2 regions of the Clostridium estertheticum genome follow, and region 1 is predicted to be linked to the other one. Evidence: riboswitches for the same ligand, from Rfam matches in the RefSeq annotation. Region 1 holds a riboswitch; the other holds the start of a gene.

The links. A riboswitch is a leader RNA that binds a small molecule or an ion and turns the genes downstream of it on or off. The one in region 1 is predicted to bind FMN.
Positions count from the first base shown of each region.
Region 2: another riboswitch for FMN. It lies ahead of A7L45_RS01350 (ECF transporter S component); the one in region 1 lies ahead of ribD (bifunctional diaminohydroxyphosphoribosylaminopyrimidine deaminase/5-amino-6-(5-phosphoribosylamino)uracil reductase RibD).

Region 1 is NZ_CP015756.1:3,865,774-3,882,369, reverse strand. It holds gene A7L45_RS18190 (amino acid ABC transporter permease) at 1-565, opposite strand, end outside; gene A7L45_RS18185 (amino acid ABC transporter substrate-binding protein) at 647-1,456, opposite strand; FMN riboswitch at 1,588-1,701, shown strand; gene ribD (bifunctional diaminohydroxyphosphoribosylaminopyrimidine deaminase/5-amino-6-(5-phosphoribosylamino)uracil reductase RibD) at 2,095-3,189, shown strand; gene A7L45_RS18175 (riboflavin synthase) at 3,224-3,874, shown strand; gene A7L45_RS18170 (bifunctional 3,4-dihydroxy-2-butanone-4-phosphate synthase/GTP cyclohydrolase II) at 3,977-5,170, shown strand; gene ribH (6,7-dimethyl-8-ribityllumazine synthase) at 5,251-5,712, shown strand; gene A7L45_RS18160 (hypothetical protein) at 6,268-6,468, shown strand; gene A7L45_RS18155 (hypothetical protein) at 6,510-6,986, shown strand; gene A7L45_RS18150 (HAD-IB family hydrolase) at 7,057-7,785, opposite strand; gene A7L45_RS18145 (5-formyltetrahydrofolate cyclo-ligase) at 7,852-8,433, opposite strand; gene A7L45_RS18140 (hypothetical protein) at 8,673-8,879, shown strand; gene A7L45_RS18135 (FAD:protein FMN transferase) at 9,186-10,103, shown strand; gene A7L45_RS18130 (NusG domain II-containing protein) at 10,087-10,473, shown strand; gene A7L45_RS18125 (Gx transporter family protein) at 10,498-11,001, shown strand; gene A7L45_RS18120 (oligosaccharide flippase family protein) at 11,188-12,642, opposite strand; gene A7L45_RS18115 (YceG family protein) at 12,999-14,645, shown strand; gene A7L45_RS18110 (toxic anion resistance protein) at 14,722-15,822, shown strand; gene A7L45_RS18105 (replication-associated recombination protein A) at 15,879-16,596, shown strand, end outside.
Region 2 is NZ_CP015756.1:269,707-286,302, forward strand. It holds gene A7L45_RS01300 (hypothetical protein) at 1-668, shown strand, start outside; gene A7L45_RS22695 (ComF family protein) at 641-1,321, shown strand; gene hpf (ribosome hibernation-promoting factor, HPF/YfiA family) at 1,816-2,367, shown strand; gene secA (preprotein translocase subunit SecA) at 2,543-5,041, shown strand; one part of gene prfB (peptide chain release factor 2) at 5,230-5,307, shown strand; one part of gene prfB (peptide chain release factor 2) at 5,309-6,337, shown strand; gene dhaS (dihydroxyacetone kinase transcriptional activator DhaS) at 6,406-6,975, opposite strand; gene A7L45_RS01330 (hypothetical protein) at 7,324-8,514, shown strand; gene proS (proline--tRNA ligase) at 8,615-10,051, opposite strand; gene A7L45_RS01340 (M28 family metallopeptidase) at 10,304-11,647, opposite strand; gene A7L45_RS01345 (Tex family protein) at 11,850-14,012, shown strand; FMN riboswitch at 14,070-14,184, shown strand; gene A7L45_RS01350 (ECF transporter S component) at 14,273-14,902, shown strand; one part of gene A7L45_RS22465 (IS3 family transposase) at 14,967-15,919, opposite strand; one part of gene A7L45_RS22465 (IS3 family transposase) at 15,919-16,303, opposite strand; gene rimI (ribosomal protein S18-alanine N-acetyltransferase) at 16,453-16,596, opposite strand, start outside.

The DNA.
Region 1 (16,596 bases):
TTGCGGCAATAATAAAAGGGGTAATTGTAAAATCGCGAGTTACAATTTCTCTAGCAGCTCTTAGTATATCTTGAAGTCCGATTGCAGCGAGTAAAGCTGTATCTTTTATTAGAGTAATTCCCTCGTTACACATAGGTGGAATTATTCGTTTAAAAGCTTGAGGCAGTATTATTTTTGTCATAGTTTGTCTATAACTCATGCCTAATACTTTTGCAGCCTCATATTGTCCTTTATCTATAGATTGAATGCCGGATCTAAATATTTCAGTAAAATAAGCTCCGTAATTCAAAGAAAAAGTAAGAGCGGCTGCAACAAAAGGAGAAAGTTTTATTCCGATAATGGGTAGTCCAAAATATGTGAAAAAAAGTTGAAGAAGTAATGGGGTTCCCCTAAATAACCAAGTGTAGATGTCCACGGCTTTGTTAAGTACTTTTAAACTTGAAACTTTAATTAATGCACCTAGTATTCCAAGAGGTATAGAAAATATTATTGTTGCAACATATACCTCAATTGTAAGGAGACCCCCTTTTAGAATATAAGATGTAATGTCTATATAATTAGCCAAATATAACACTCCTTTAAAATAATCAATATTATTGTTAGTAACTCAAGCATCCTAAAGAAAGAATGCTTGAGTAGTAATTTACTATTTATAAATAATGTCTTTACCAAACCATTTTTTTGAAATAGTATTGGAAGTTCCATCTTTCTTTATTGCCTCTAGTTGTTTATTTATTTCTGTAGTAAGGGCTGTATCATTTTTCCTGATACCTACTCCATAATCTTCCACGCCTAGATTTTCATTAAGCACTTTATACATGCCAGTTTTTTTGCTAACATAGTATCTTCCAACTACCTCATCTACTACAACAGCATCGATACGCCCAGCGTTTAAATCGAGTAGTGCCTCTGTATTGTTTGAATATTTTTTAATTTCTTTTACTGATTTAGAAAGTGCAACATCCTTAGCAAGAGCGGTTTCACTGCTACTTCCAAGTTGTAATCCTACAGTTTTATCAGTCAAAGCATTTTTTTTGGATATCGTTGATTTGTTATTTACAATAATTATTTGTTTGTTTTGAACATATACTTTAGAAAAAGCAATTTGCTCTTTTCTTTTATCTGTTATGGTTAATCCATTCCATATAAGATCAATATCTTTATTGTTTAAACTCAATATAATGCCGTCCCATTCTACAGGTTTAAAGGTAACTTTAACACCCATTCGTTTGCCGACTTCTTTTGCCATGTCAATATCAAAACCTACTATTTGACCACTTTTATCTCTAAACCCCATTGGTGGGAAATTATCATCAAGACCAACTACTAGTTCTTTTTTAGCTTTTATATCTGTAAGTGAATTATCAGTCGTAGGGGTGTTTCCACAAGCAGTTAAAATAACAGTTGAAAGTATTGCCATCGTTAATAATTTAAATTTAATTTTCATTTTGAACACTCCTTTATGATTCCTATTAATATCATTTTACTTTATCACGTTAACATTGTAAAGCGAAAATTGAAAATAGTTGTGTAAATATTTACTTGACACTGAAATAACAAAGTGTTATTCTGAAATTGAAAATTGAATAGATCCTTCAGGGTAGGGTTAATTTCCCCACCGGCGGTATAGCCCGCGAGCCGAAAGGTAGATCTGGTAAAATTCCAGAGCCGACAGTAAAGTCTGGATGAGAGAAGGAGAACGATGATAGATATAAAAGATTTTTATTTATAAACTATATAATGTAGTTATAAAACACTTTTGTATTTTAATTCTAATATATTTAGTAAGCAGCATTTTATGATGTTTGACTAGATATATAATTAGCTTATTAGGCCCTGAAAACATTGTTTTCAGGGCTTTTATTATTTTATTTGAGTATATAGATTAAAAACAAAAAACTATAAAAAAATGTACTAATATTTAGAAGGAAATTGACAATATAATGTATATGACTTGGAATATATTACCTGGAGTGTCCTTGACATTAAGTATAAACTCTAATATACTTCGTGTAGTTGATAGTGATAATCATTTTCTTGCGATTGTACATATTTTGTTTTAAGATTTACATATATAGATAGGAAGGTGATAATTTGGATAATTATTATATGAAAAAAGCACTTGAATTATCTAAAAAAGCAGTTGGGTTTGTGAATCCTAATCCACTGGTTGGTGCTGTTATTGTAAAGGACAACAAAATAATTGGCGAAGGATACCATGAACATTTTGGCGGACCACATGCGGAAGTCAACGCTTTTAAAAATGCCACGGAGGATGTAGAAGGTGCAACAATGTATGTAACACTAGAACCTTGTGCACACTATGGTAAAACACCACCTTGCGCAGAGGCTATTGTTAAAAATAAAATAGTTAAAGTTATAGTTGGGATGATAGATCCTAATCCACTAGTTGCAGGTAAAGGAGTAGAAATCCTTAGAAAAGCGGGTATAGAGGTTACTACAGGAATAATTGAGAATGAAATAAGAAAAACAAATGAAATATTTATAAAATATATAACAACGAAAAAACCATTTTGCATTATGAAAACTGCAATGACATTAGATGGTAAGATAGCAACAACAACTGGGGATTCAAAGTGGATAAGTAATGAAAAATCTAGAGCATATGTGCATGAATTAAGGAATAGGGTATATGGAATTATGGTGGGAATTGGGACTGTTTTAAATGACAATCCAGAGCTTACCACAAGAAGAGAAGGTAAAATAAGCACAAACCCAGTAAGAATAATTATAGATAGCACTGCAAAAATACCATTAGATTCCAAGGTATTAAAATGTGACGAAAAAACAAAAACTATTATTGTTACAACGAAATCCGCAAGTGATACTAAAATCTGTGCTATTAAACAAAAAGGCGCCGAAGTTATTGTAACTCCTAGTGAAAATAAATGGGTAAATTTAAACTATTTGATGAAAGTACTTGGTGAGATGGGAATAGATAGTATTCTACTTGAGGGTGGAAGTACATTAAATTATTCTGCATTAGATGAGGGTATTGTTGATAAAGTTATTACTTTTATTTCCCCTAAAATATTTGGGGGAACTTCAGGCAAAACTACAGTAGGTGGAAAAGGAATAAGTCTTGTAAAAGATTCTATTATGTTGCAAGATACGCAGGTATCTAGATTTGACGAAGACATTATGATAGAAGCTTACGTCAAAAAGTAAATAATTAATTAATGGTTACAAGGGAGGTGAACGGATGTTTACAGGTTTAATCGAGGAAATTGGTAATATAAAATCTATAGCAAAGGGGAGTAAGTCTGGAAGAATTACTGTAAATGCTAAGGAAATTATGGGTGGCATGAAAATTGGTGATAGTGTTTGCACTAATGGAGTATGTCTTACCGTAACGGACATTAGCCAAAATAGCTTTAGTGTAGATGTAATGGCGGAGACTATGAGATGTAGTAATTTAGGAGGACTAAAACAAGGTTCACGTGTTAATTTAGAAAGGGCACTTAGGGCTAGTGATAGACTAGGTGGTCATATAGTAAGTGGTCATATTGATGGACTTGGAACCGTTGTAGATTTAACAATTGAGGAAAATGCCACATGGGTATCTGTGGAAACTTCTAGTGATATATTAAAGTATATTGTACATAAAGGGTCAATAGCAATTGATGGTATTAGTTTAACTGTTGCATATGTAGATGAAAATATTTTTAAAGTATCCATTATACCTCATACAAAGGGTGAAACTACTTTAGTAACTAAGAAGATAGGAGAAGTGGTTAACTTAGAAAGCGATATGATGGCAAAATATGTTGAGAAACTATTACAATATAGAGAAACACCAAAAGAGAAGAGTTCTATTGGTATGGATTTCCTTGAGAAAAATGGATTTTCATAAATTTTATTAGTATAGAGATAGTTGATATTACAGTATTGAAAATGATAGCAGCATTGAAAATGATAATAGCATCGCAGATGATAATGAATAAGGGGTGGAGAAATGTATAAATTTAGTACTATTGAAGAAGCATTAGAGGATATTAAAAATGGTAAAATGGTTGTTGTTGTAGATGATGAGGACAGAGAAAATGAAGGAGATATAATAATAGCTGCCGAGAAAGCTACTCAGGCAAATATAAATTTCATGGCAAGTTATGCACGTGGACTTATATGTATGCCTATAGTTAGAGAAAGGCTAGATAAATTAAATATAAATCCAATGGTTGCAAACAATACTGATGTACATGGAACTGCTTTTTCTGTGTCTATCGATGAAGTAACTGCAACTACAGGGATATCTGCCGCAGAAAGAGCATCTACTATATTAAAGGTAATTGACCCTAATGCAACTTCGAGAGATTTTAATAGTCCTGGTCATGTATTTCCTTTGGCATCTAAAGATGGTGGAGTACTAGAAAGAGGTGGTCATACAGAAGCCGCAGTGGACTTAGCAAGGCTTGCTGGGTTATATCCTGCAGGTGTAATTTGTGAAATAATGAATGAAGATGGATCAATGGCTAGGGTTCCACAGCTTATGGATTATGTAAAAATACATGATTTAAAGATAATTACAATAGTAGATTTAATTGCTTATAGAAGAAAAACTGAATGCCTTGTGGAAATGGTTACACAGGCAGATATGCCAACTAGATATGGACAATTTACTATATACGGATTTGTAAATAAGATAAATGGAGAACATCATGTAGCATTAGTTAAAGGTGATGTGAAAAAGAGTGATTCAGTACTTGTTAGGGTACATTCTGAATGTCTTACTGGCGATGCGCTTGGATCTATGAGATGTGATTGTGGAGAACAATATGATGCAGCAATGAAAGCTATCTCAAAAGAGGATTGTGGAATTATGCTTTACATGAGACAAGAGGGTCGTGGAATAGGATTAATTAATAAGCTTAAGGCATATAATCTTCAAGACAAAGGAATGGATACAGCAGAGGCAAATTTGGCTTTAGGGTTCCCTGTTGACATGAGAGATTATGGTATAGGTTCTCAAATATTAGAACTATTAGGTGCTACAAAGATAAGACTTATGACTAATAATCCTGATAAAATAACAGGCATTTCAGGTTACGGTATTAATATAGTTGAAAGAGTACCTATCGTTATGAATCATAATGAAAAAGATGAATTTTATTTACGAACTAAAAAAGAAAAAATGGGACATTTATATTAGTAGCTAAAAAACATAATGAAGTAATAATCAATAAATTAAAACATAATATATAAAATAATAAATTAATCGGAGGAATACAAATGAAAGTTTATGAAGGTCAATTAGTAGCACAAGGTTTAAAATTTGGAGTTATCGTAGCAAGATTTAATGAATTTATAGGTGGAAAATTATTATCAGGAGCACTAGACGGTTTAAAGAGACATGGCGCTTTAGAGGAAGAAATTGAAATTGCATGGGTACCTGGAGCTTTTGAAATTCCTCTAGTTGCAAAAAGAATGGCGAAGTCTGGTAAGTATGATGCTGTAATATGTTTAGGAGCAGTAATAAGGGGAGCAACATCTCATTATGAATATGTATCTGGTGAGGTTACTAAGGGAATTGCAAGTGTAACACTTGAGACAGGAGTTCCAGTTATTTTTGGTGTGCTTACTACTGAAAATATTGAGCAGGCTATTGAAAGAGCTGGTACTAAGGCAGGAAACAAAGGTTATGATGCTGCAGTGACTGCAATAGAAATGGCGAATTTATTAAAAGAGATATAAGGTAAAAGTATTAAATTTCTCCTATGACCTTGCAAACGAACTTGAAACTAGGAAATTTGGTTAAGTAATTCTAATCATTTACAAATATAATATTATCAACCTCTGGGTAGTTCTCTGGGGGGCGTAACAATTATTAATTGTTACGTGCTCACATTCGGCGTCCTGCCTCAGGTTCGCTAGCCTGGACCTCTGGGTAGTTCTCTGGGGGAAATAACAATTATTAATTGTTATCTGTCCTGGCAAGCTTACGATAATTTTATATATGCAAATGAAGAATTACTAAATCAAATTTTAATAGCTTCGGCGTCTTGTATTGCAAGTTCTTCGGAGAAATTACATACTGATATAAATACGATTTTAAATAGGCATCAAAAAGACACTTAGGGGTACATAACATTGTTATGTGCCCCTAAGTTGATTTGAAGTATCTGTATATACAATATACTACTTTAAATTTTGAAATTAGACTTAAATTATCTATTCCATTTTTCAAAATATATACATAAGATTCCATATGATGATATAATTTAACTAATAGGTATGGAGGTGCAACTTATGTTTAAAAAGAAATCTAATATAAACTTAGCTTTGATTCTAAGTTTATGCCTTAATTTTATGCTTATGTTTAATCTTGTTTTTGATAATAGACCTAAATCTGCAATGTTTTCTATTCTTTATGACTTAGTATGCCTCGTCATACTAGTAGCGGCAGTATTATCTTTTTATGTGCAGGTTAAAGAGGAAAAAAAGGATTAAGTAAGGTTACTGAAAAATATAAAATGGAGGGGGATACTGTTTTGAAAAAGAGGTATACACTTATTATAATTGGTGTTTGGTTAATTTTTTTACTTACTGCATGTGCGAAACAAGAGAGTAAACAAATGGTAACGCCATTTGAGAATATTCCAATGGCCTCAGCTAAAAGTATTGAATTTTCCAATTACACTATACGAAGTGAAAATAAAGAATTAGGTAGGACAAAAACAGTCACGAAAAAACAAGATATGGAAAGTATAGTGAAGTATATTAAAACTCTAAGTTGTACAAAAAGTACTCAAAAAGCAAATGGTGGCGATTATGATATTCGGTTAAGAGATGACAAGGGTAAATATATATATTCAATTCAAGTATCTAAAAATCAGCTTTGTTTGTATGAAAGGGGTACAGACACTACTATATCAATCTATGACTATAAAGACACAAAGCTTATTAATGAATTGGAAAGAGTATACAAGGATATAAATTATAAGGAAGTATTTATTATGAGAAAATAACTTATGAATTAAGAGAAGTCATTTAGCTTCTCTTAAAAATTGTAATATTAGGGCATTATAAGAAAAAAATTTATATGTGGATATGTTCTGGAAGCAGCCTATAAACCACATCTTTTCTTTCTACCATTATATTAATCTTTTCTTTTAACTCATTATTGTCTAGAATTTTTATTAGAAGTTCTTTGGTAGGGTTTACAGCTACAGGGTGACGAATTAAGTTTAACATTGTGAAATCTCCTGAAGTATCTCCATAAGCATAACTTTTATTCAAATCAATATTATACTTATCCACAAAGTATTCTATTGAAGCTTTTTTACTAACGCTGTCCCACATAGGAACAATGCCACCAGTATACATATTATGTTCGTTTAATTCATATTTTGTTCCCACGTAATCATCAAATCCATATTTTATAGACATTTCACGTACGAGCTCGATGGGACTACCTGATATGGTGATAATTATATGGCCTTGACTCTTATGCCACTTAATTCTATCACGGGTATAGGTATAAACCCTGTCTCCTTTTTGTTTTATAATTTGACTAGCGATAAACTCGATTTGAGACCTATGAAGTCCAATTATAGCTTCTGTATAAATATCAGCCATTTTAAGTAGGTAATTATCATAATTTCCTATTCGTTTATCCCATTTAATATAATAGGGTTTTACTTCTTTGTACCATTTATCATTTTCTATTAGTTCGCTTTTAATTAATTTTTTGAATACCTCTGTCATTAAACTTTCCCTATAAAGGGTGCCATCAATATCAAAAAAAGCAGCTATTTTTTTTCCCAAAGGGATCACCTCCAACATCAGTATAATTAAATATAGTAATTATGTTACAAGAATGTCTATAATTTTCTATTTCAAAGATATTATTCTTTTTTCAGTTATTATGAAATTGAGTGGCACATCATACTCATCAATTGGAACTTTATCAATTATTTGATAGTCATAAGCTATACCAATAGTAATCGTGTTTTTTGCTTTCATAGATAGAAATCTATCATAATAGCCAGCACCGAAACCAATTCTATTGCAATCTTCGTCAAATACTACACCAGGAACTATTATTAAATCTATATTTTCAATATTTGCCTTCATTAATATATCACATTTTGGCTCCATAACACCAAAGGTAGATTTAGTAAGATCAGTTGTAAGGTTATTTATTATAAAAGGTACTATTTTATGACTGGATTTTATGCAATATGGTGCAATCACCGTTTTATTATTGTTAAGGCACCAGGTAGCCAGTTTGTATGTATCCACCTCATTATTAAAACTTATGTACAACATTATGTTTTTACAATTTATAAATTGAGGTAGTTCCATAATTTTGTTCATAATTTTTAGACTAAAAGCGGATACATTATGATCAGGCATATTCTTTCTTATATTAAGCATGTTTATTCTTAAATTATTCTTAAGGTTATTTTCCATAAGTACCTCCCATAAATTAGTACATTATATATAGAAAACTTGTACTTCAAAAGTACTTAAATACTGTAAATTTTAAATTAGTATAACACATGTTTTTTATATATGCAATTTATAACATATTAAGGCGTTAAAAGGAGTATATTTTATAAAGGTCTCAATATTAATACATTAAAAGTTATAAATTGGGAAGTTTATAACTATAATACTTAGTGTATAAAGATATATAAGGAGGAATATTAATGGATTATTCAAAGCTAGAAGAGGTTATTGGAATAGGTTATGTTTGCGATGTGTCTAGTGCAAAAAAAGGAATTATTGATTTTCTTTCTGGTGAGGACACATATAGAGACTCTATATCAAAAGATAGATTTAATTCTTATAAAAAGGGGCGTGAAATAGCAGTAGAAATTGAAAATATTTTAAATGAAAATCAAAGGGATAATTAGGTCTAAATGAAAAAAATAGTACGAATTATTATGTCTTTATAATTATCAAAAAAAAACGTTGGAACTTTGTTTCAGCGTTTTTAAGTTTAGTTTATATCATATATAATTCAAAAAATAGAGAGAGATTATTTGAATTATATATATGGTATAATATATTTAAAGACAAGTTTGAGGCGGTGAGTTAACATAAAAAAATTACATAAAATTAGTTGTTTACTTCTACTATTAATTATTCCAACATTCTTAATATCTTGTGAAACAAATGATGAACCAGTTGAAAAAGAAACATATATGATGGGGACAATTATGAACTTTAAGATATATGGTAAAAATGCGGGAACAGCAACAGCGTTGGTTTTAAAAAGAATAAGTAATATAGAAAGTAAAATGTCTGTTAACATTAAAACTTCTGAAATTTCTAAATTAAATGCGAAAGCTGGAATTTCAGGACAAAAACTTAGTGAAGACACATATTCGGTAATAGAAAAATCAGTTCAATATAGTAAATTAACTGGTGGTGCTCTTGATGCAACAATAGAGCCAATTGTAGGGCTTTGGGGTATAGGAACAGATAAGGAGAGACTACCTTCAAAAACTGAAATTGATGATAAATTAAAGTTAGTTAATTATAAAGATATTGTTTTAGATAAGAAAAATTCAACAGTTAAGTTAAAACGAACAAATCAAGCGATAGACCTCGGTGCTATAGCAAAGGGATATACTGCTGATGAGGTTAAAAAGGTTTTATTAAATAATAAAATTAGTAGTGCTATCATAAATTTAGGTGGTAATGTTTATGCTATAGGAAAAAACGCCAAAGGGAAAGATTGGAATGTGGGAATACAAAATCCATTAAGTACACGTGGTGAATACTTGGGAACGATTAGTGTTACTGATAAATCAATAGTTACATCAGGCAACTATGAAAGATTTTTTATAAAGGATGGCATAAGGTATCATCACATATTTGATCCAAAGACTGGATATCCAGCTCAGCAAAGTCTTATAAGTACAACTATAGTATCAGATAAGTCAGTAGATGGAGATGCGCTGTCTACAAGTACTTATATCATGGGGCTCGATAAAGGTCTTAAATTGGTAGAGTCTATTAAAGGTGTAGAGGCTATTTTTGTAACAAAGGATAAAAAAGTATACGTTACTCCAGGACTTAAAGACAATTTTAAATTAACAAGCAAGGGGTTTACTTATGAAAAAGGGCGATAAGATAGTTGGAATAGTACTTTTAATTATTGTGTTAATAACAACAGGTGCTACTTTAATATACAAAAACTCAATTAAAGGTTCGGAAAATATTGCAGTTATTAAGCGTGCAGGCTCGGTAATTAAAACTATTGATTTAAGTAAGGTAGTAGAGCCACAAGAATTTACTTTAAAAACGGATAATGGTCATTATAATGTTATAGCGGTTAAACATAATAGTATTAGTGTAAAAGATGCTGATTGTCCTCATAAGGAATGTGTTAAAAGTGGATGGATTTCAAAGCCAGGTGAGATAATTGTATGCTTGCCTTATAAACTTATAATTAATATTCAGGCAGAAAAAAATGATGGCATAGATGGTGGGACATTTTAAAATTAAAAAGATGTAGGTGTAAATATGACAAAAACTAAAAGAATGGTTTTGCTTAGTACATTAGTTGCAATAGCTTTAGTTATTTATTTAATAGAAGCCCAGATACCGGTTCTATTCCCAGGTATAAAATTAGGTCTTGCTAATTCAATATCCTTAGTTGCATTGATTTTACTTGGATGGAGAGAGGCATTTCTAATAATGTTTTTAAGAACCTTATTAGGTTCTATATTTGGAGGAGGTATGCCAGCATTTATGTTTAGTCTTGCTGGAGGAATACTTAGTAATATAATAATGATACTACTTTATAAGTATCTAAAAAAATACATAAGTATACCTACAATTAGTGTTTGTGGGGCTGTATTTCATAATATAGGCCAGTTATTAGTAGCGGGATTTATAATTAATGACTTAAGAATATATGTGTATTTACCAGTGTTATTAATTGCAGCGATTGTTACAGGATACTTTATTGGGATTTTATCTAGTGTATTAATAAGTAGATTAGAAAAAATATTGCCCCGTTTATAAATGTTGTTAAAGTAAATATAACTATAAAAAATAAAAAAGGTTCAAAATAGAACCTTTTTTATCGTATATTAATACTATATTATTTTTAATTCTAACATATTTTAGCGTGTATTTTTGTGTCGAGCACATAGAATATGTATTTTATTTGAATAAAGGTTGTCTTTTTCATGAAGCATAAATTCTTGCTTATTTTTTTAAAATCTTATTTTTATAGTATAATAACTTATTAAAAGAAAGTATCTTAAACATAAACAATATGGAAATATACACTAAATATATAACAATTTTATAAGTTATATTTATAAATATATTACCAAAATCTATTGTGCTTATAACATACGCACCCAAACATACTGCCATGTTCATAATAATAGTTTCCCAATGCCATTTTATATAATAACATTTTTGTGCAACAATATATGTGGCTATAGAAGAAAATAAATAAGCTATTAGTGTTGTAAATGCGGCTGCGTACATCCCATACTTGGGGACTAATATGAGGTTAAGTACTACGTTAATAATTGCTGATATAGCTGTTACCGTTGCTAGAAAATTAGTCTTCTTTGTATAAAAAATACTGTTTACGCTCATATAGTAATATCCATGTACAATTGATACTACTGCAATTAGAGGGACTATTTTATATGCTACGATATAAATATTACTGTGAGCAAATATTAAAATTGCTTCTTTCGCAAATATAGCTAGTCCTAAACCTAATGAAAGTATTAAGACTGAATAATATTTTAATATATCCTCAAATATTGTTCTAGCATTATTTTTATCATCAGCTATAGTCTTAAAGAAGAACGGTACATATGCTTTGTTTATTGCTCCAACTAAGAAATCCAATATTGAGCCTATTTGATATGCTAATGAATAAATAGCCACCTCTGAAAGTCCTTTGTATTGTTGGAGAAACCACCTATCTGAAGCATTAATAATCCATCCACCAATAGCATGCGGAATGAGAGGAATACCATACTTTAAGCTTTCTTTTAAAATAGGTAAAGAAAATTTAAAACTTAGATCTTTAAATGTTACTACTAAATATACAAGCGCAAACACAAAATTACACCATATATACCCGTTTAAATTTCCTGCTGCTCCTTGTTTTAAGAAAACAATAAAATAAATACAAAAACCCACATTTAAAAGTGTCATTAGTATGTTAAAAACACCAAATCTAATTGCCTGTTCTTTCATCCTAAAAAGAGTTAACGGCATTATAGTAAAAGTAGAAAAAAAACAATTTACAATCATTAATTTAAAAAATGGGTTATATGGTATATCCTTGAATATTAAATTGCTAAGTCCTCGTCCAAATAGAATTAGACCAACACTTAATATCAAAGTATACGCAAATAAAAATATCCATAAAGTACTAATAAGTACCTTTCTCTTTTCCTCATCTTTATCGCTATAATAAAATCTATTTAGCGCTCCATTTAATCCTAATAAATATAATGTGGAAAATATAGATGTAATAGGCATTATTGAATCTACTATTCCCTTTTGGTCCGCACTTAAGTAATTCACATTTGTATATATTGAAATCATAAACACTGAGATTAATCTTGGTAATAAATCTCCGATAGTATATATTGCAGAATTTTTAATAAATTTACCTTTACTATTCATATTTTCTCCTGTTTGTTATAATTTATAGAAACTAAATTCAATTATTTATAATATCACTTAGTCTACGAAACACTTTATTATATACTTGTTACCTCCCAAAATTAAATTATAATATTTATGAGCCGTTCTAAGTTGTAACAGCTCACTTAGGCAGTTTAACAAATAATTACTTTATTTACAATAGGTTAATACATAATTGTATTTTTATAACTTTTTCCAAGTCAACTAGTGCATTAGGTATATTATTTCCCATACAGTATATTTGATTGAAAAATCTTGAGCTTAATATGGTATAATTATTATTGATGAATAAACTATATTTGCAAGGAAATGCATATTGAAAAGGTTAGGTGAATATGGAAAAGAATAGTTTGAATAACTTAGAGATTAATAGCGTAAATTTAGAGATTAATGAAGATATAATAAGTAGTTTAAAAACAGAAATATATAAAAGGAATGGGTTTAAATATAATTCTAATGTTGTTACTGTGCCTAATTACTTTTATAGGTTTATTGGTATAAAAAATAGTGAGAAAGAGTATTATGAAAATTTATATAGGTTAGATAAAGAATTAAGGAAGGTTGGTCCATCTTACATTAGATTTAGTGAAGGGCTTAATAAGGACATTAGTATAAGATTACAAAATGTATTAAATGATATCTGGATAAAGGTATTTTCGGCGGAAGTTATAGATGTTTCTTTAATTATAAATTTAATAAGTGATAATGGATTTTTCCCTCAGATTGAGAGCAAAGTTTTGCTCAGGCAAATTGAGAATAATTTGAAGGGTCTTATAGAATATTATATTAAGAGTAATGAGTTAATTAATAATGATGATATTAAATTAATTGTAAATTATAATATGCATTGGTTGTATACTTATTCTAAAGAATTATTCGAAAAATTTGATTATACTAGGATTAATCCTAAGATAATTTTTTATGGTGATATTTCAAAAGCAGAGGTATTTTATTTGATATTATTATCAACACTCGGTTGTGATATTTTATATTTTAATCCTGAAAATTCTGGGACATTTAAAGAAATCGATAAATTCAATTCCTTTTCTAGGGAGATTGTCTATAATGTAAAGGCCGAGATAAAACCTTTCCCAAGTAATATGGATGATAGGATTAAAACTACTGCATTTAGTGCGAAGGAGGAGCTTGATAAGACTTTATATACAGATGATTGTGGGTTTTACAGACCTTGGCAGTTTGCAGATTATAATGTTGAGGCAGTTACCCTTAATACTACCTATGAGGAAATATATATATGGATTAAGGAAAAAGCAAACTTAAGGGAAGGATTTAATGTTAAAGGATCAACTGTGGTTATACCAAATATTTTCTCTAAAATTTGTGGTATACATGAAAACATTGATATCTATTGGAAAGAGATTAACGGGGTAATAACCCAGAAGTTTACTAAATTCTATAATGAATTACCTATAATGGATGTTGTACATTTAGAATATGGAAAGTTTGATCAAGTATATCCCGATAATGTTTTTTCAAAGTTTAATACTACGGAAATGATTAATTCATCTTGGTGGAAATATAAAGATCTTAGGTCTGGACTTCAGAGGAATATGGCAGAAAAAATTAAAGATTTGTGCCTTAATCCTATAATAAAAAATGTTGAACATGAAGACTTAAGGGATTTACAAGTGGATATTTTTTCAGTATTAATAAATTTAGATAAGAAAATTTTAGAACTCTTGCAATCATTCGATTACCCAGAAGAGGTTCCAAAGATTGTGATTTATAATAATGAAGAAAATGGAAAATTATCTTTTGAAGATTGTATTATGCTTTCTTTTATGGATTCCATGGGGGTAGATATTATTATTTATAACCCTTCAGGATATAATGACATAGAAAATTTTATTGATCCTGAGCAGTATGACATTCATAGACTTGAGAATATTAGTTTTAAGTTACATTTTAAAAAAAATAGTGATAAGAAAAAAGGATTTTTTAAAAATTTATTTAATTCTTAGTGAATATATATAATCAGTTAATTTTAAAAATATATAAGGTGTAAAATAAGTCCCAATATATAAGAGGAGTGAAATTATGGAAAAAGTCGATCAAGTACTTACAATAGAAGATGAGAGCATTGAAAATGATTTAATAGAGAAAAGGGCCACAAGCATAATGCAGCAGCTTAAAACATCACCAGAAGTTATTCAAATTGCATCTAAAATAAATATTAAAGATGCAAATGCTGTATTAGAATTTGGTAATGAACCAGCACTACAAATATCAAAATTTGCAGATCAAATATTAAATTCTATCAAAACCAATAGCATTGAAAACTCGGGTGTTATGATAAAAGAACTTACAAGTATAATGAAAAAGTTTGATAAGCAAGATTTTGAGGAAGAAAAAACTGGATTTTTTGCTAAGATATTTAGTAAACCAAGTCAGGCAATTGACAAAATGATGGGAAAATATAAAACCATTGGTGGAGAGATAGACAAGATTTATACGCAGCTTAGTGTATATAAGAGGGAAATAAATAGCTCTAACTTATTACTTGAAAACTTGTATAATCAAAACTTTGACTATTATGGAGAATTAGAAAAATACATCACTGCAGGTAATATGGTCGCTGAGAAATATGAGAGCGAGGATATTCCAAAGCTTGAATCACTAGCTGCGGGTGGGGAACAAATAAATGTGATAAATTATCAAAATGCTAAAGAAACTGTTGAAATGTTAAAACAGAGGATATATGATTTGGAAATGGCTAAGATGGTATCACTACAGACGGCGCCTCAAATTAAAATGATTCAAAGGGGAAATTATAAATTGATATCTAAAGTACATTCTGCTTTTATAATAACTATCCCTGTATTTAAAAATGGAATAATTCAAGCTATTGCTCTAAAAAAGCAAAGGTTAGTATCAGATTCATTAGCAGAGCTTGATAGAACTACCAATGAATTATTAATGAAAAATGCTGAAAATATAAGAATGCAAAGTGTTGATATAGCAAAACTTGCAGGAGGAACAAGCGTAAAAATTGAAACACTCGAGAAAACTTGGAATACTATTATGCAGGGTATTGAGGAAACAAAGAGCATTGAAGATGAAAATAAAAAATTAAGAGAAGTTGGAATAGTAAAAATACATGAGATGACAGAAAAAATAAAACAGAAATCCTTAAGTTAATGATGAAGGATATAAGAAAGTAGAATAAACAAAACGAAAAAATTGAAGGTGATTATGTGGATTTATTTGAATTACAAGCGGAAAAGAACTTATTAAAAGAAGCACCACTTGCAGAAAGATTAAAACCAGGTAAATTAGAAGATTATGTTGGTCAAGAGCATATTTTAGGAAAGGGAAAACTTTTATGGAGAGCTATAAAAGCTGATAAAGTAACCTCTTTACTACTTTATGGACCACCAGGTACTGGCAAAACTAGTTTAGCTAAGGTTATTGCGAATTCTACAAAATCTAATTTTGTTAGACTTAATGCAGTAACAGACGGATTAAAGGAATTAAGAGAAGTGGTAACTCAGGCTAAGAATAATTTAGGAATGTACAACGTTAAGACAATATTATTTATAGATGAGATTCATAGATTTAATAAAGCCCAACAGGATGCGTTATTGCCCTTCGTTGAGAAGGGTACATTAATTTTAATTGGAGCGACCACAGAGAATCCATACTATGAAGTTAATAATGCATTAATATCTAGGTCTATGTTGTTTAAATTAGAACCATTAAATGAAGATAATGTTAAATGTATTATTTCAAGGGCGCTTGTTGATAAAGTAGCTGGCTTCGGGAATACTAATATTTGTTTGAAAGAAGATGCAAAAAATTATATTGCTAGCATGGCAAATGGGGATGCAAGACGTGCGCTTAATGCCCTGGAATTATCGGTACTAACAACAGATAGAGATATTGATGGGATAATAAACATAACCCTTGATGTTG
Region 2 (16,596 bases), 1.2 Mb from region 1:
ATATTAGGAGTTTCCCAAAGTTTAATAAAGAGCAAATAAAAAATATATTACTGAAAATGCGAAACATAGGCGGTTTAGCTATAGCATATTGTGTAGAAAATGTTTTAAGCGAAGATAATACAATTATGTTTCCGATAAAAAATGCTAATATCCCAATTATTGAGCCTAGGATTATAACTACTAGAATAAATCTTAGTCTGGATATACCTTTAGTAGTTTATGAATATTTAAATTGGTCAATAATATCTAACAGAAAGGTAATAATATTTGTGCCGGACGCACAAAAGGCTATGTCAGTATTCGCGTACCTTAGTAATTTTAAAAAAAAGTTAAGTGAAAATATAGTTTTATTTATTAAAAGTAGAAGCGATGATAATATTAAAGTAAACTTTATGAATAAAGATAAGGGAATACTTGTAACAAATGACTTTGAAGAAAACTATTTAGAATTCCATTCGATTGATGTTATAGTTTACTTTGCTGATAACGTGAAATTTGACTATAAACAATTATTTTTTTTATCAAGCAAGGTCGGAAGATTTGAGAATATACAAAGGGGCGAGGCTATATTTTTAGCTAATGCCCAAACTGTTCAAATGGATAAAGCTAAAAGTATGGCTAGTAAATTTAATGAGAAAGCGTGGGAAAGAGGATTATTAAATATATAAAAAAGATACTTTATTGTTTAGTTCAAGTTATATATTCTGGTGATGAATCATGCGTAATATGTAGTGGATATAGTGAAGAAAGTGAAGCGCTATGCACTGTATGTAGAAAAAAACTTAGACGCTCCGAGGAAAGCTTTTATATAGGTAGTAGCGAAGAAGAATATGTTGCAAGGTCAGTGTTTTATTATTCGAGTATTGTTAAAGAACTGATTATTAGACTCAAATATAAAAATGATTTTATATGTGGCGAAATTTTGGCTAAATATATGCTGGAATCTGTTAAAAATAATTATTTGGAGTTTGATTTAATATCTTATGTACCTATGACTAAAAGAGCACTAAAAAATAGAGGATATAATCAAAGTGAGTTTTTGGCAAAATACTTATCACAATTTTTAAGTATTCCAGTTACATGCAATTTGATTAAAACGGAAGATACTAAAGATCAAATAGGTCTAAGTGGCGATCAAAGGTGGGACAATATGAAAAAATGCTTTGAAATTAAAGGAAGCGAGTTTATAAAAAATAAAAATATTTTACTTGTAGATGATGTTATAACCACTGGGGCTACAGCGTTTCATTGCGCACATATGCTAAAAGAGAATGGAGCGAATAATATTTTTATATTGACTATAGCCAAAAGTAATGTATAATACTGATTGTAGTAAGTTAGGTTTGTGGTTGAAAGTCGAGGCCAGTCGCAGGCGAAACGATCCACGTAAGTTAAACAAAGTTTAGTGAGCATGGTGCGGCTTAGAGGTTAGTCCTGCCGTTTTAACGAGCGAGAGTGTTAGTAGTGAGAAGGTAATTCTGGGTAGCAAAAGCTCCAGCAGGCGAGTGTGGGGGCAAAGACCAGGTCAACTAACTTACTATATAAAAACTCCTAATATAATATTAGGAGTTTTTATTTTTTCGTTTATGTAAACGATTGAAACATAAAAACAATTATAGTTAATTAACAATTCACATAAAGAAATAGAGTAATAATTAGGAATATTAAGGGATTGTCATTTAAATTGCTTTAATATTACGTAAATTCTGAATTTATGGTTGCTATTTAGCATTAAGTGTAATAGAATTGAGATACAAAACATATAGCATTATTAAATATAAAACGTTATGTGGATATTAGAAAGGGGTTGTACGTATGAAAATTAAAGTAATAGGAAAAAACATGGAAGTAACAGAAGCATTAAGAAATATGATAGACAAGAAAATATCTAGATTAGATAAGTATTTTAATCCGGATGTGGAAGCTCAGACAACCATGAGTGTCCATAAGAACAGACATACTATAGAAATTACAATACCTTTTAATGGAGTTGTTTTGAGATCAGAAGAAGTAAATGATGATATGTATACGTCATTAGATCTTGTTGTTGACAAATTAGAAAGACAAATTAGAAAAAATAAAACGAAATTAGAAAAAAGAAATAAAGGAACATCCCTTAAATTTCAGGGTATACCACAATATGATAATAGTGAAGATAATGGTTTAGAACCTAAAATAGTAAAAACAAAGAAATTTGCATTCAAACCGATGTCTGCAGAAGAAGCAGTGCTTCAAATGGAGTTAGTTGGACATAGTTTCTTTGTATATATGAGTGATGGCAGTACAGAAGTGAATGGTAATTCAGAAGTGAATGTAGTATATAAAAGAAAAGATGGAAATTATGGGTTGATAGAACCACAGTTTTAAGATTTAAAGGATTAAAGTAATCATGGTTACTTTAATCCTTTTTTAGCTTTAACTTTAAAAATTAAAATTAATAGAAAGTATACAATTGTATAAGTTGAATAGAATTAAATTAAGTGGTATACTTTACAAGTGTATATTTGGGAAGTATTAAAAAGAATAGTGAGGATGAAAAAATATGAGTTTAATTAAAAAATTATTTGGTAGTTATAGTGATAGAGAAATAAAAAGAATAACTTCAACAGTCGATAAAATAGAAGCATTAGATCCAATGATGACTAATTTAAGTGATGAAGAACTTAAAGCGAAAACAGAAGAATTTAAGGCTAGTTTAAGTAATGGAAAGACTTTAGAGGATATTTTGCCTGAAGCATTTGCAGTAGTTAGGGAAGCTTCATGGAGAGTTCTTAAAATGAAGCATTTTAGAGTGCAACTAATTGGTGGAATAATACTTCACCAAGGAAGAATAACGGAAATGAAAACTGGTGAAGGAAAGACTCTTGTGGCTACGCTTCCATCATATTTGAATGCCCTAGAAGGAAAAGGTGTTCATGTAATTACAGTTAATGATTATCTTGCAAAAAGAGATAAAGAAGAGATGGGTAGAATACATGAATTTTTGGGTCTTACAGTGGGTGTAATTATTCACGATATAGATCAAACTCAAAGGCATGCGGCTTATGATGCAGATATAACATATGGTACAAATAATGAATTCGGATTTGATTATCTAAGAGATAATATGGTTGTTTATAAAGAAGAAAGAGTTCAAAGGGAATTAAACTTTGTAATCGTGGATGAGGTTGACTCTATATTAATAGATGAAGCTAGAACACCACTTATAATATCTGGAGAAGGAGAAAAATCTACAGACTTTTATAAAGTGGCAGATCATTTTGTAAAGACATTAGTAAAAGAAGAAGATTACACTATAGATGAAAAAGCCAGTGCTGTTATAATGTCTGATGAAGGTATAGATAAGGCTGAAAAGTTTTTCAGTTTAGATAACTATGCTGATGCAACAAACATGAATATACAGCATCACGTAGTTCAAGCTTTGAAAGCAAACTATATTATGAGAAAAGATAAAGATTACATGGAAAAAGATGGAGAAATAATTATTGTAGATGAATTTACTGGAAGACTTATGGAAGGTAGAAGATATAGTGATGGGCTTCATCAAGCAATTGAAGCAAAAGAGGGCGTAAAAATTGAAAAAGAGTCAAAAACTCTTGCAACTATTACATTCCAAAACTATTTTAGAATGTACTCTAAAATAGCAGGTATGACTGGTACTGCGCTTACAGAAGAAAATGAGTTTAGAGAAATATATGGACTTGATGTACTAGTAATACCTACAAATAAGCCTTTAGCAAGATTTGATAATGCGGATTTAGTTTTTAAGACTGTAAGAGGAAAGTATAAGGCTATAATAGATGAAATAGTTGAAACTCATAAGATAAATCAACCTGTACTTGTAGGTACTGTAAGTATAGAAAAATCAGAATTATTATCTGAGATGCTTAAGAGAAAAGGGGTTCCTCATCAAGTGCTTAATGCTAAATACCATGAGAAAGAAGCGGAAATAATAGCTCATGCAGGGTCACTTGGTATGGTTACTATAGCAACTAATATGGCAGGGCGTGGTACGGACATTAAACTTTTCGATGGCGTTATTGAAGTTGGTGGACTTAAGATAATTGGAACTGAAAGACATGAATCTAGGCGTATTGATAATCAACTTAGAGGTCGTGCTGGTCGTCAAGGTGATCCAGGAAGTACAAGATTTTATATATCGCTAGAAGATGACTTGATGAGAATATTTGGTTCAGATAGACTTCAAGGTGTTGTAGGGAAGTTAGGATTAACTGATGAAGATGCTATTGAAAGCAAAATGGTAAGTGGTGCTATAGAAAGTGCTCAAAAGAAGGTTGAAGGAAATAACTTTGATATAAGAAAAAATGTTGTTCAATATGATGATGTAATGAACCAACAGAGAGAAATAATTTATAAACAAAGAACAGAAGTTCTTCAAGGTGAAGATACTAAAGAACAAATTCAAGATATGATAAAAGATATTATTTTTACCACAGTTGATTCGCATATTACTGATGTTGAAGAAGAACTTGATGAAGAACTTGAAAAATTAATTAGTTATTTTGAGGAAATATTTCTTCCAAAAGATATGGTTACAGTAGATGAGCTTGGGAAATTAACTAATGAAGAAATCAAGGAAAAACTCTTAGAAATCGCTCAGAGAATCTATACCCAAAGGGGAGAAGATTTTGATGATGAACAAATAAGAGAAGTTGAAAGAGTTATTCTTTTAAGAGTAGTAGATAGTAAATGGATGGATCATATTGATGATATGGAACATTTAAAGCAAGGTATTGGACTTAGAGCTTATAAGCAGCAAGATCCAACACAAGCGTACCAAATGGAAGGTAGCGACATGTTTGCTGAAATGATTTATAACATAAAGACAGAAACTATTAAATACTTATTCCATGTTCAAATAGAAAGAGCACCAGAGAGAGAAATGGTTGCACAAATAACATCAACTAATCATGATGATTCTGTTAAACAAGAACCAACTATAAAAGAAGCTAAAACAGGAAGAAATGATGAATGTCCTTGTGGTTCAGGGAAAAAATATAAAAACTGTTGTGGCAGATAATAGTTATAACATGATGATTTAATTAGAAGTTAAAAAAGAGGCATACAATTTACTTTGCATGCCTCTTTTTAATGACATTTCAGAAGGTAAGTCCTCCACTTTTATAAGTGAGAGTATAAATAGCCTTCTGAAGTCATTGATATTCAGCTCCGCAGGAGATGATTAATATAATAGAAGAGGTGTTAATATTGGTAATATTAGTTGAAGAAATATGGAGTGGTTTAAACATATTAAAGGGCAATGTCGAAGAAATAATGGTGTCTCTTTGACGTAACATCTATGGAAAAAGAGTTAAAGGAATACGAGTTTAAAATGCAGGAACCTAGTTTTTGGGAAGACATTATAAAAGCTCAACAAATTACTAAATTAGCTAAGGGAATTAAGGATAAAATTGATAGAATTAATCTATTGATTAGTAAGATAGAAGATTTAGAAATGTTAACGCAGTTAAGTTCCGATGAAGGGGATGATTCCTCTTTAGTAGAAATAAAAGTTGAACTTAAAGATTTAGCGCGTATTGCTGATCAGTTTAGGTTAGAAATTTTATTGTCTGGAAAATATGATAAAAATAATGCTATTTTAACACTTCATACCGGTGCGGGTGGAAGTGATGCCCAAGATTGGACAGAAATGCTTTATAGAATGTACTCAAGATGGTGCGAAAAAAAGGGATATAAAGTTGAAGTTTTAGACTATCAACCATCGGATGAGGCAGGTATTAAAGCAGTTACATTAAAAATTACGGGTGAGTATGCCTATGGATATTTAATGGCTGAAAAGGGCGTTCACAGACTGGTAAGAATTTCACCTTTTAATGCAAATGGCAAGAGGCAAACTTCATTTGCATCCTGCGAAGTTCTTCCTGAACTTACTGAGGATCAAGATATTGAAATAAAGCCTGATGACCTTAGAATAGACACATATAGGTCCGGAGGTGCAGGAGGTCAACATGTAAACAAAACTGACTCAGCTATAAGGATTACACATATCCCTACTGGCATTGTAGTGCAATGTCAAAATGAGAGAAGTCAGCATAGTAATAAACAAACTGCAATGAAGATGCTTATGGCGAAACTCTTGATTTTAAAGGAAAGTGAGAAAAAGGATAGGATAGAAGACTTAACCGGGGATTTGAAAGAAAATGGTTGGGGGAGTCAAATTAGATCATATGTTTTTCATCCATATAGTATGGTTAAGGATCATAGAACTAATATAGAAGTAGGAAATGTAGATGCAGTTATGGATGGCGATATTGATAGTTTCATTGAAGAGTATTTAAGACAAAGTAATAAATAACTTATTTTCTATTATAAAAGGTTGTGTCAAAATAATTTGATTCAACCTTTTTTTTATCTATAAAGTGTTTATAGGCATGAAATAGTATATCTAGTTAAAGCGCCTAACATACTTCCTTCAACTACCTCGTTTAATTTATTTACCATTATCTTTGGAGGTTCCTTCATACTATTTTTTATCCATTGTACTGTTATACCTACAAAAGCATGAGTGTAAAAATCTGCAATAAAACTTTTATCAGTAGTTGAAACTTTTATGCCAGAGGAAACATCGTTTACTACTCCCATAATAAGATCATAGGTTTCTTTAAAAAGGTACCCATCAAATGCATTTTGACCAGGAGTATTAAGAGCATTAGTATAAAAGGATTTATTGTTCATTAAATATGTTAAAGTTTTATACATGGCATCAGTCCAATGTTCATAGTTTGTGCCACCGGCTAAATTTTCTATGGCTTCAGTATAATAAATCCAGTTTACAAGATCGAATTTATCTTTGAAATGATAATAAAAGGTTTGTCTGTTAACGCCACAATTATCTGCAATTTGACGAATTGAAATTTTTGCGAGTGGTATTGTCTCCATTAATTTCTTAATTGATAGAGCAAGAGCTTTTTTAGTTATTTGGGATCCCGACATTAGTATCACCTACAAACATATGAATTAATAAAAGCAAATAATAATATTAACTTTTACTAACTTTATTATAACAAAAGGAATACGTGCATTCAAGAAAAAAGATAAGTGCATGGTTTTAGACTATTGATATGCTATTTTGATATCATTTACATAATAAACAACAATTTATTTTTCGACAAAAATTGTTTTAAATTAAATTTGTAAAAATAAAATTAGATAACAATGTAAAAAATAAATGAAAATATTTACTTTTAACATTAATATAAGAAAAAAATGAATAAAATGTTAAAATTTATATAAATGTGGTATATAGTGAAATTATTAAAAAAATTTAGGGAGGTACAATACATGTCAAAATTAAAATCAAGGGTTTATTCCTTTATAGTGAGCATATCTATGTTAGCTTTTATATTACCAACTTCTGAGGTGAGCGCTCAAACACTACAAGCAAAAACACTTTCAGATGCATTAACAAAGACGAGTATGGCAACATCATCGGAAAGTAATGGAAAACTAAGTCTTAAATTAAATGGTGAAGGACTTTCAAAAAGTGAACAACAACAATTTACACAAGTAAGTAAAATGTTAAATAATTTACAAGTAGTTTTCAATTCGAAAACAGCTGCAAGCAAAGAGGGTAAAATCTCGAAACAATATATTAAAACAATAGCAAATGTAGGAGGAACTCCTTACAACGCTGAGGTATGGAGTGACATGAACGTAAAAGGTAAAAATGTCGTAGCCAAGGAAATTGTAAAATCACCACAATTATTTAAAATGATGTCTCAATCTAAAAACATAAATAAATACATGATTATGGATTTCCCTCAAGGAGAAAATGGTAGTATTGATTTTAAGAAAATGATGAGTGGAAACAAGGAATTACAAAAATTGATTTTAACTATTACTCAAAAGTATTCATCACAATTAAATTTAAAAGGTGTTGTAACTAAGGATGGTAATGTATATAAAGTTAAAATTGATGATGCTAAGTTCAAAGAAATTATAAGAAAAGTAGTTAACATAACTGCAGAAAATAAGGAAATACAGGGTCTTATAAAAAATTATGTGGTTACATCAATGAAGAATAGTGGATCGTCAACTAAAGATATTAACAATACAAAAATTCAAATGGAACAGATGTTTACTAAAATTCAATCACAAAAGTTCTTAGATGCATTTAATAAAAACATGGACAAACTTGATAATATTAAGATACTTGGAAATAAAGGAATTGAAATTGCATATACAATAGATAAAAATGGATATGTAATAGGTACAAAAGGTAACATAGAAATTGTTATAGATGCAGCGAAGTTAGAGAAAGCCTTTGGAACAACAGGTCAAAGTGCATTGAAGGGTATATATACAGCAGATATAAAATTTGAAGTAAATAACAAAAATATTAATAAAAAGGTTAATGTTAAGTTACCAAAAATCACTGCGAAAAATTCATTTAATTATACTGAACTAATTAATGGTACACAACAAACACAAAAAGTAGAAGCACCTAATGAAGTTATAAAAAGTTCTAAATAGTTGTAATGGAACCAAGTTTAAAAGGAAATGCAAATAAAAATCGTCTCACTTTTTAAAAGTGAGACGATTTTTATTTGCATTTTAAATTTAAAAGTGGGATTTAATATGCTCTTCCCCAGATAACATTCGCTTTAGCTGGTTTACCACAACATAAGCAAACACCTGCATCCTCTGGTTGCTCAAATGGCATACATCTAGATGATGCGCCAGCAACCTCTTTTACTTTTTCCTCGCAAGAGAGGTCTCCACACCAAGGAGCATTAACAAAACCTAAAGTCTTATCAAGATTTTCTTTTAATTCTTCAACAGTTTTTGCACTAAAGGTCCTAATATTTTGTGCATCGCTAGCTTTTTCAAAGAGAGATTTTTGAATATCAATTAAAAGTTCTGGAATTTTTGATTCTAGTTCATCCATAGGAACAAATAATTTTTCACGGGTATCTCGCCTTACTAGGACTACTTGATTTTTTTCTATATCTTTTGGTCCAACTTCGAGTCTAAGTGGAACACCTTTCATCTCATATTCACTGAATTTCCATCCAGGCATTTTATCGCTAATATCTATTTTTACTCTAGCAACTTTTGATAACATATTCTTAAGTTCTGTTGCTTTTTCAATTACGCCTTCTTTATGTTGTGCAACTGGCACGATCATAAGTTGAATTGGAGCTATAGCTGGTGGAAGTATTAGGCCATTATCGTCACCATGAACCATAATTAAAGCACCAATAAGTCTTGTAGACATTCCCCAAGAAGTTTGGTGAACATAAGCAAGTTTACCAGTTTTATCTGAATACTGGATGTTAAAAGCTTTTGCAAAACCATCTCCAAAATTGTGAGAGGTTCCACATTGTAGTGCTTTACCATCATGCATTAAACTTTCAATTGTGTAAGTTTCATTTGCTCCAGCAAATTTTTCTTTTTCTGTTTTTTTACCTTTTATAACTGGAATAGCAAGGGTTTCTTCACAAAATTTAGCGTATATATTAAGCATTTTAAGAGTTTCTTCTTTTGCTTCTTCCTCAGTTGCATGTGCGGTATGGCCTTCTTGCCATAAAAATTCTGAACTTCTAAGAAAAGGTCTTGTGGTTTTTTCCCAACGCACTACTGAGCACCATTGATTATATAATTTAGGAAGATCGTTGTAAGATTGAATTATTTTTGAATAGTGATCACAAAATAATGTTTCGGAAGTAGGTCTTACGCAAAGCCTTTCTGCGAGTAGTTCATTACCTCCGTGTGTTACCCAAGCAACCTCTGGAGCAAAGCCCTTAACGTGGTCTTTTTCCTTTTCAAGTAAGCTCTCAGGAATGAACATTGGCATATATACATTTTCATGTCCTGTATCTTTAAACATTTGATCCAATATTTTTTGAATGTTTTCCCATATTGCATAACCATAAGGCCTGATTACCATGCAACCTCTAACGCTAGCATAATCAGCAAGTTCTGCTTTTTTAACAATGTCGGTATACCATTTTGCAAAATCTTCGTCCATAGAGGTGATAGATTCTACGAATTTTTTTCCTTTTGCCATAATTATTTTCCTCCTGTTTAATAAAAAATTTAAAATAAATACAAAAAAACCCGCATCCCGAAAAGGGACCGAGTATTACCTGCGGCACCACCCTAGTTGATATAAAAAAATAGTACGAAAAGATCTAATTTCTATTAATACTTTTCGTTCTATTGGGCATATTTACTTCTAATAATAGGGCACTTTAAAATTAATCATAGAATAAAAATAATCATATGTCAAGAAACAATTCGTGATTATTCTTAATATCTATTAAGTGTTTTTAGTACTCCTATTATAAAGTAAAGAGAATATTAGAATCCCGATTATAGAAATAAGAAAACATTCTTTATAATATAAGATAATGAGGTCGTCCTTAAAGGTACATTTAACTATCGCATTAGATGCTACATTATAACATCTTTCTATGGCGGGTAAACTTATGTGATCATAAGTATCTTTTGGCGTGTGTATACGTGTCATATCATTGTCACAAAATGTTATAGCGTCAATATTTTGTTTTCTAAAACTTTCGTGGTCACTTGCATCTTCAAAAAGATAATTGAAAAATATTTTTTCGCTTTCACATATTTTTGAAATTGATTTTATAAAAGGCATTTTAGTTGTATCATTTTTTGCCCCCATGATACATAGAGGTATAGGATTATTACTTCCAATCATGTCGAAATTAAAAATTTTACTATTTTTTATATAAGCTTTATATTTTGTGATAAATTGAGATGAACCTAAGCAACCGAATTCTTCTGCATTAAATCCTATGAAAAGAATGCTGCGATTTGGTTTGCCCAGTGAAGTTAAGCACTTGCTCATTTCTAGCATAAAAGAAAGTCCGGATGCATTATCTAGAGCACCACTATATATAGTTCCATTTAAATCTGTGCCTATATGATCAAAGTGGGCGGAAATGATTATTGGAGGACTAAATGTGTCCGTGCCTTCTAAATAGCCCATAACATTACTTACAGTTGTTTGTGAGACCTCATATGGAACAAAACAATCGACTGTATTATCTTTGCCTATTAAATCTTTAAGTCTTGTAAGGGATTGATTAGTAACCATAATATACATGTTGTACTTTGATCCACTAATAAAAGAACTTCTAAAAGACAAATCATCGTTAGGGGGAACAAATAATATGAACGGGCCGTCCGCGGTACTTACTTTTATGTAGTCCTTAGTTATTGCGGTGACATTACTTTTGTTAAAGGTTAAATGATTTGTTCGAAAGTTTACCATATCTTCTTTGAAATCCTTGCTATAAACAAAATCTTTTATTAAAATTCCGTCTTTACCGGATACTTTTAAATATGGACTACCTTTAATTGTTTTAGGATACTTTACTTTAAAATTTTGAAATTCATTACCCTTATAAGGTTTTAATCCGCTCTTTTTCAATTCGCTGTTAATGTATGTAGCAATTTCTTGATTTTCTAAAGTACCCGGCAATCTACCTTTAAATTGGTCGGATGAAATATACTTTATATTTTGGACTACATTTGTAGGATTGAACCTGTATAAGGTATAATACATATGCGAACTATAAAATAATAATAAAAGACAAAATATTAAAAAGATTGAACTGAATAGTTTTTTCATACATTTCTCCTAAAAATTTCTATATTCTATATAGATATGTGGGTAGAAATCGTGGTATGATTAAATAAGTTAATTTTAGCTGTTTAAGCTTAAAAATATAAATTATGTGAGGAGGATTGGCTATTAGTCATAAGATAATAAATAAACAACATACAAATTGATATTTATTTTGTTTATGATGATTTGTAGGTAGCCAAAAAATATGGAGAATATAAATAGTAGATTAATTAAAGAATTTGCAATAACTATGGAGCAGGCGGAAAGTGTAATTCAATTATTAGATGAAGGGAATACAGTCCCTTTTATAGCTAGATATAGAAAAGAGAGAACTGGTGGACTTGATGATATAATACTTAGAAATTTCACAGAGAGACTAATATATCTTAGAAATTTAGAGGAAAGAAAAACGGATGTAATACGACTTATAGGTGAACAAGAAAAACTAACCGCGGAAATTGAAAAATCAATAAATAAATCTGAGACGCTTACAGAAATAGAAGATATATATAGACCATACAAGCCTAAGAAAAGAACAAGAGCTATAATTGCAATAGAAAAGGGTCTTAAGCCACTGGCAGAAACTATTTTTAGTGGTGAATTTAAAGGTGACATAAATAAGTATGCAGAAGGGTTTGTATCCGAAGATAAATTAGTGAGTAGTGTTTTAGATGCACTTGCAGGTGCTGGTGACATAATAAGTGAAATGATTTCAGATGAAGCTGATTATAGAAAGTGGATTAGGGGCCAAGTACATAACTTTGGAAGCGTAGAAACTAAGGGAAGTTCTGAGGATACTACTCCATTTGAAATGTATTATGAGTATAAAGAAGGAATTAAAACTATACCGCCACATAGAATTCTTGCTATTAACAGAGGGGAGAAAAGTAAGATACTTTCTGTGAAAATTAAGGCTGATAATGATAAAATCATCGATTATTTAAGAAATAAATGCCTAAAGGGTAATAGTGAAACAGATAAATTTATAGAACTAAGTATAATCGATTCTGTAAAAAGACTTATATTCCCATCGATTGAGAGAGAAATAAGATCTGAATTAACAGAAAAGGGTGAAATAGGCGCAATAGATATATTTAAAGCTAATTTGAAGGCTTTATTAATGCAGTCACCTATAAAAGGAAAAGTGGTACTAGGATTTGACCCTGGATTTAGAACTGGGTGTAAAGTAGCAGTGCTTGATGAGACAGGTAAGGTTTTAGATATTGCTACGGTATATGCGACTGCTGGTAGTCAGGATGGCGTTAAAAAATCTATAGCTATTATTAAAGATTTAGTAATTAAAGATAATGTAGAAGTAGTGTCACTTGGTAATGGAACTGCTAGTCGTGAATCAGAAGAGATTTTAGCTCAAATTATTACAGAACTTAAGCAGGAATGTTCGAGAGATTTGTATTATGTTATAGTATCAGAAGCAGGAGCATCAGTGTATTCAGCATCAGAACTTGCATCTAAAGAATATCCAGACATAGATGTATCAATTCGAGGAGCTATTTCCATTGGGCGAAGGCTTCAAGATCCACTAGTAGAACTTGTAAAAATCGATCCTAAAGCTATTGGGGTTGGTCAATATCAACATGATGTAGCACCTAAGAAACTTGATGAATCTTTAAAAGGAGTTGTTGAGGATTGTGTTAATGCTGTTGGTGTAGATCTTAATATTGCAACGCCTGCACTTCTTGCATACATATCAGGAATAAATGCTGCTATCGCTCAAAATATTGTAGCATATAGAGAAGAAAATGGTAAGTTCAAGGCTAGGAAAGAATTGTTAAAGGTTAAAAGACTCGGGGCAAAGGCATATGAACAATGTGCAGGCTTTCTAAGAGTTATGGAGAGTAATGAATTTTTAGATAACACTTCAATTCATCCTGAGTCTTATAATGCTACTAAAAAATTATTGGATTTTCTAAACTATACAAAAGAAGATTTTAAATCTTTAAATTTCAAGGATATGGATGAGAGGATAAAAGACATTAATTTTAATGAACTTGCATTAAAATTAGAAACAGGTGCTCCAACTCTTAGAGATATTATTAAAGAAATTAAAAAGCCAGGCAGAGATCCAAGAGAGGAATTACCAAAACCAATATTAAAGACGGGTGTAGTTCAAATGAAGGATCTTAAACCGGGCATGAAACTTATGGGGACAGTTAGAAATGTATCTGATTTTGGTGCTTTCGTTGATATTGGAGTTCATCAAGATGGATTAGTGCATATAAGTCAACTATCAGATAAATTTGTAAAACATCCATTAGATGTGGTTAGCGTTGGAGATGTAGTAGAAGTTAGTGTAATTGAAGTTGATGAGAAAAGAAAAAGAATATCATTATCAATGAAAAATCAGTAATGAATATCTTGCTTTTTTTGTAAAACGTGTATATAATCAAATTATAAAATAAAATTTAATAATCTTCAGGGCGGGGCGAAGTTCCCCACCGGCGGTAAAGCCCGCGAGCCGTAAAGGCAGATTCGGTTAGATCCCGAAGCCGACAGTAAAGTCTGGATAAAAGAAGATGTGATATATGTGAATTCGCCCTGATATAGTTATATATCAGGGCTTTTATTATATCCATCCCTTAAAGATATATTTAATTAGGGGGTACAAAAATGAGAAACGAAAAACTTATTAAAATGATCAAAATTACACTATTATCTGTTATGGCATTTCTTTTGATGTATATTGAATTGCCTATACCGATATTTCCTGACTTCTTAAAAATTGATATTAGTGATTTGCCAGCGCTTCTAGGGGCTTTTGCCTTAGGACCAATAGCCGGAGTTCTTATTGAACTTTTTAAAAATATACTACATGGATTTTTAGCAAGTAAAACAGCATTCGTAGGAGAATTTGCAAATTTTTTAGTAGGATCAGTTTTAATATTAGTATCTGGATATATTTATAAGCTTCGTAAAAATAAGAGTGGTGCCATTATTGGGTTATTGGTAGGAACAATTGTTATGTCAGTTTTTGCAGCTATATTAAACTATTTCGTTGTATTACCTTTATACGAGACGGTATTAGGATTCCCAATAACTGCGGTGGTAGCAATGGGATCAAAAATAAATCATAATATAACAGATTTAAATTCTTTCATTATTTGGATGATAATTCCTTTTAATATTTTTAAGGGAATTGTATTATCTGTAATGACTTTAGCCTTATATAAGAGCGTTTCTCCTATACTTCATAAAGAACACATAGAAAGTAAATACAGAAGTAAACAACAGAATTATTAATAGAAATACAAAAGACTAGCATTTATAATGTGTACCCCTTGTCAAGGACAATTTTAAAAAAAGTCTATGCTGATTTGAGAAGATGATTTCTGTATTGAACAGGAGTCATCTTTTTTAGACCCCATTGATATCTAAATTTATTATAGTAGATCATATATTGCTTAATCTCTTGCTTTAGTTGTTCTAATGTTTCACATGATTTTATGTATGCCTCATCTTTGAAATGGCCAAAGAATGATTCTTGTGGAGCATTATCCCAGCAGTTTCCACGTCTTGACATTGATTGTCCTAAACCAGATTTTTTTACTAGCTTTTGAAATGTCGGATTCGTATAATGAAATCCTTGATCTGAGTGTATAAATGCATCTTTAGGCAATTTAATTTTTCTATTCTTTTTCAGATTATGTATAGTGTCTGTTACGATATCTAATCTCAAATTATCAGTCACATTGTATGCCAAAATCTCATTTGTAGATCCATCCTTAATCGTAGATAAATATGCCTTCTTACTTTTTCCGTAAAATAGATAAGTTATATCTGTAAGCAATACTTTTCCAGGTATATTCTGTTTGAAATTTCTATTTAATAGATTTTTTAAAACAGTATGCTCCTTTGTAGCTTTCATCATACGTTTATATGGATTCGCTTTTCTAATGGGGCAAATGATACCATACTTTTTCATTATTCTTCTAATACGTTTTAAATTGTATACGATTCCAAATTCGCCTTCTAATGTCATTTTTATTTGTCTAGCTCCTTTTTTACGATTTTTAAAGTTATATGCATTTAGTACAATTTCACCTACTGCTTCATCCAACCTATCGCGTTGGCGCCTACGGCTGAGAGCTTTAGTAGAGAAATAATTGTAATATCCAGAACGAGATACACCCGTAATTTTGCATAAATGGGTAAGCATATTTTTGAGCTTATATTTTTCGATTTGTGAATTTATAAGAATAAATTTTTCCTGTGCTACTAAGATTATTTCTTGCTTATCAGCCTTCTTTCTAGGATGTCGATTTTTTTTAACAATTCATTCTCAGCTTTCAGCAAGTTAATTTGGGCTTTAAGGCGCTCGCATCTTTCGTCTGCGGAAAGTTCTCTCACTCTTGGTCTTCCAGTATTCGCATTTCTTGCATCATTTAGTCCACATATACCTTCATTTCTATATGCAGCTCTCCAGCGAGATCCTGATGATTTAGCACGTTTAATCCCAACTATATCTATATCAAACCCATTTTCTTCAAATATCTCCCTTGGAAATTTTCTTTTTTCGTTCTCTATTATAAAAATGCGTTTAAATTCATCTGTATATGTAATTCCCTTCATACTTACTGCTTTAACATTTTTGTTTTTAGCTAGTATTGCTACATCTTTTTCTGTAAATGTTTTGTTGCTCATTTAAATTTCCACCATCCTTGTATATATCTAATTTAAATTATTATACTTTTCTTTATTATACATAAAAATACCCTACCGGGTAGACTTTTTTAAATCCGTCTGCCCTATAGGGTACATTATATTATTTGCTAGTCTTTTGTATATTTTATCTATAGGTTACGGTTCCACATGATTACAGCATCTTCGCCGTTATCTTCGTAATAATGACGCCTTAAACCTTCTTGCTGAAAACCATATTTTTCATATAAGTTTATAGCAATAAAATTTGAGCTTCTAACTTCTAGGGTTATTGC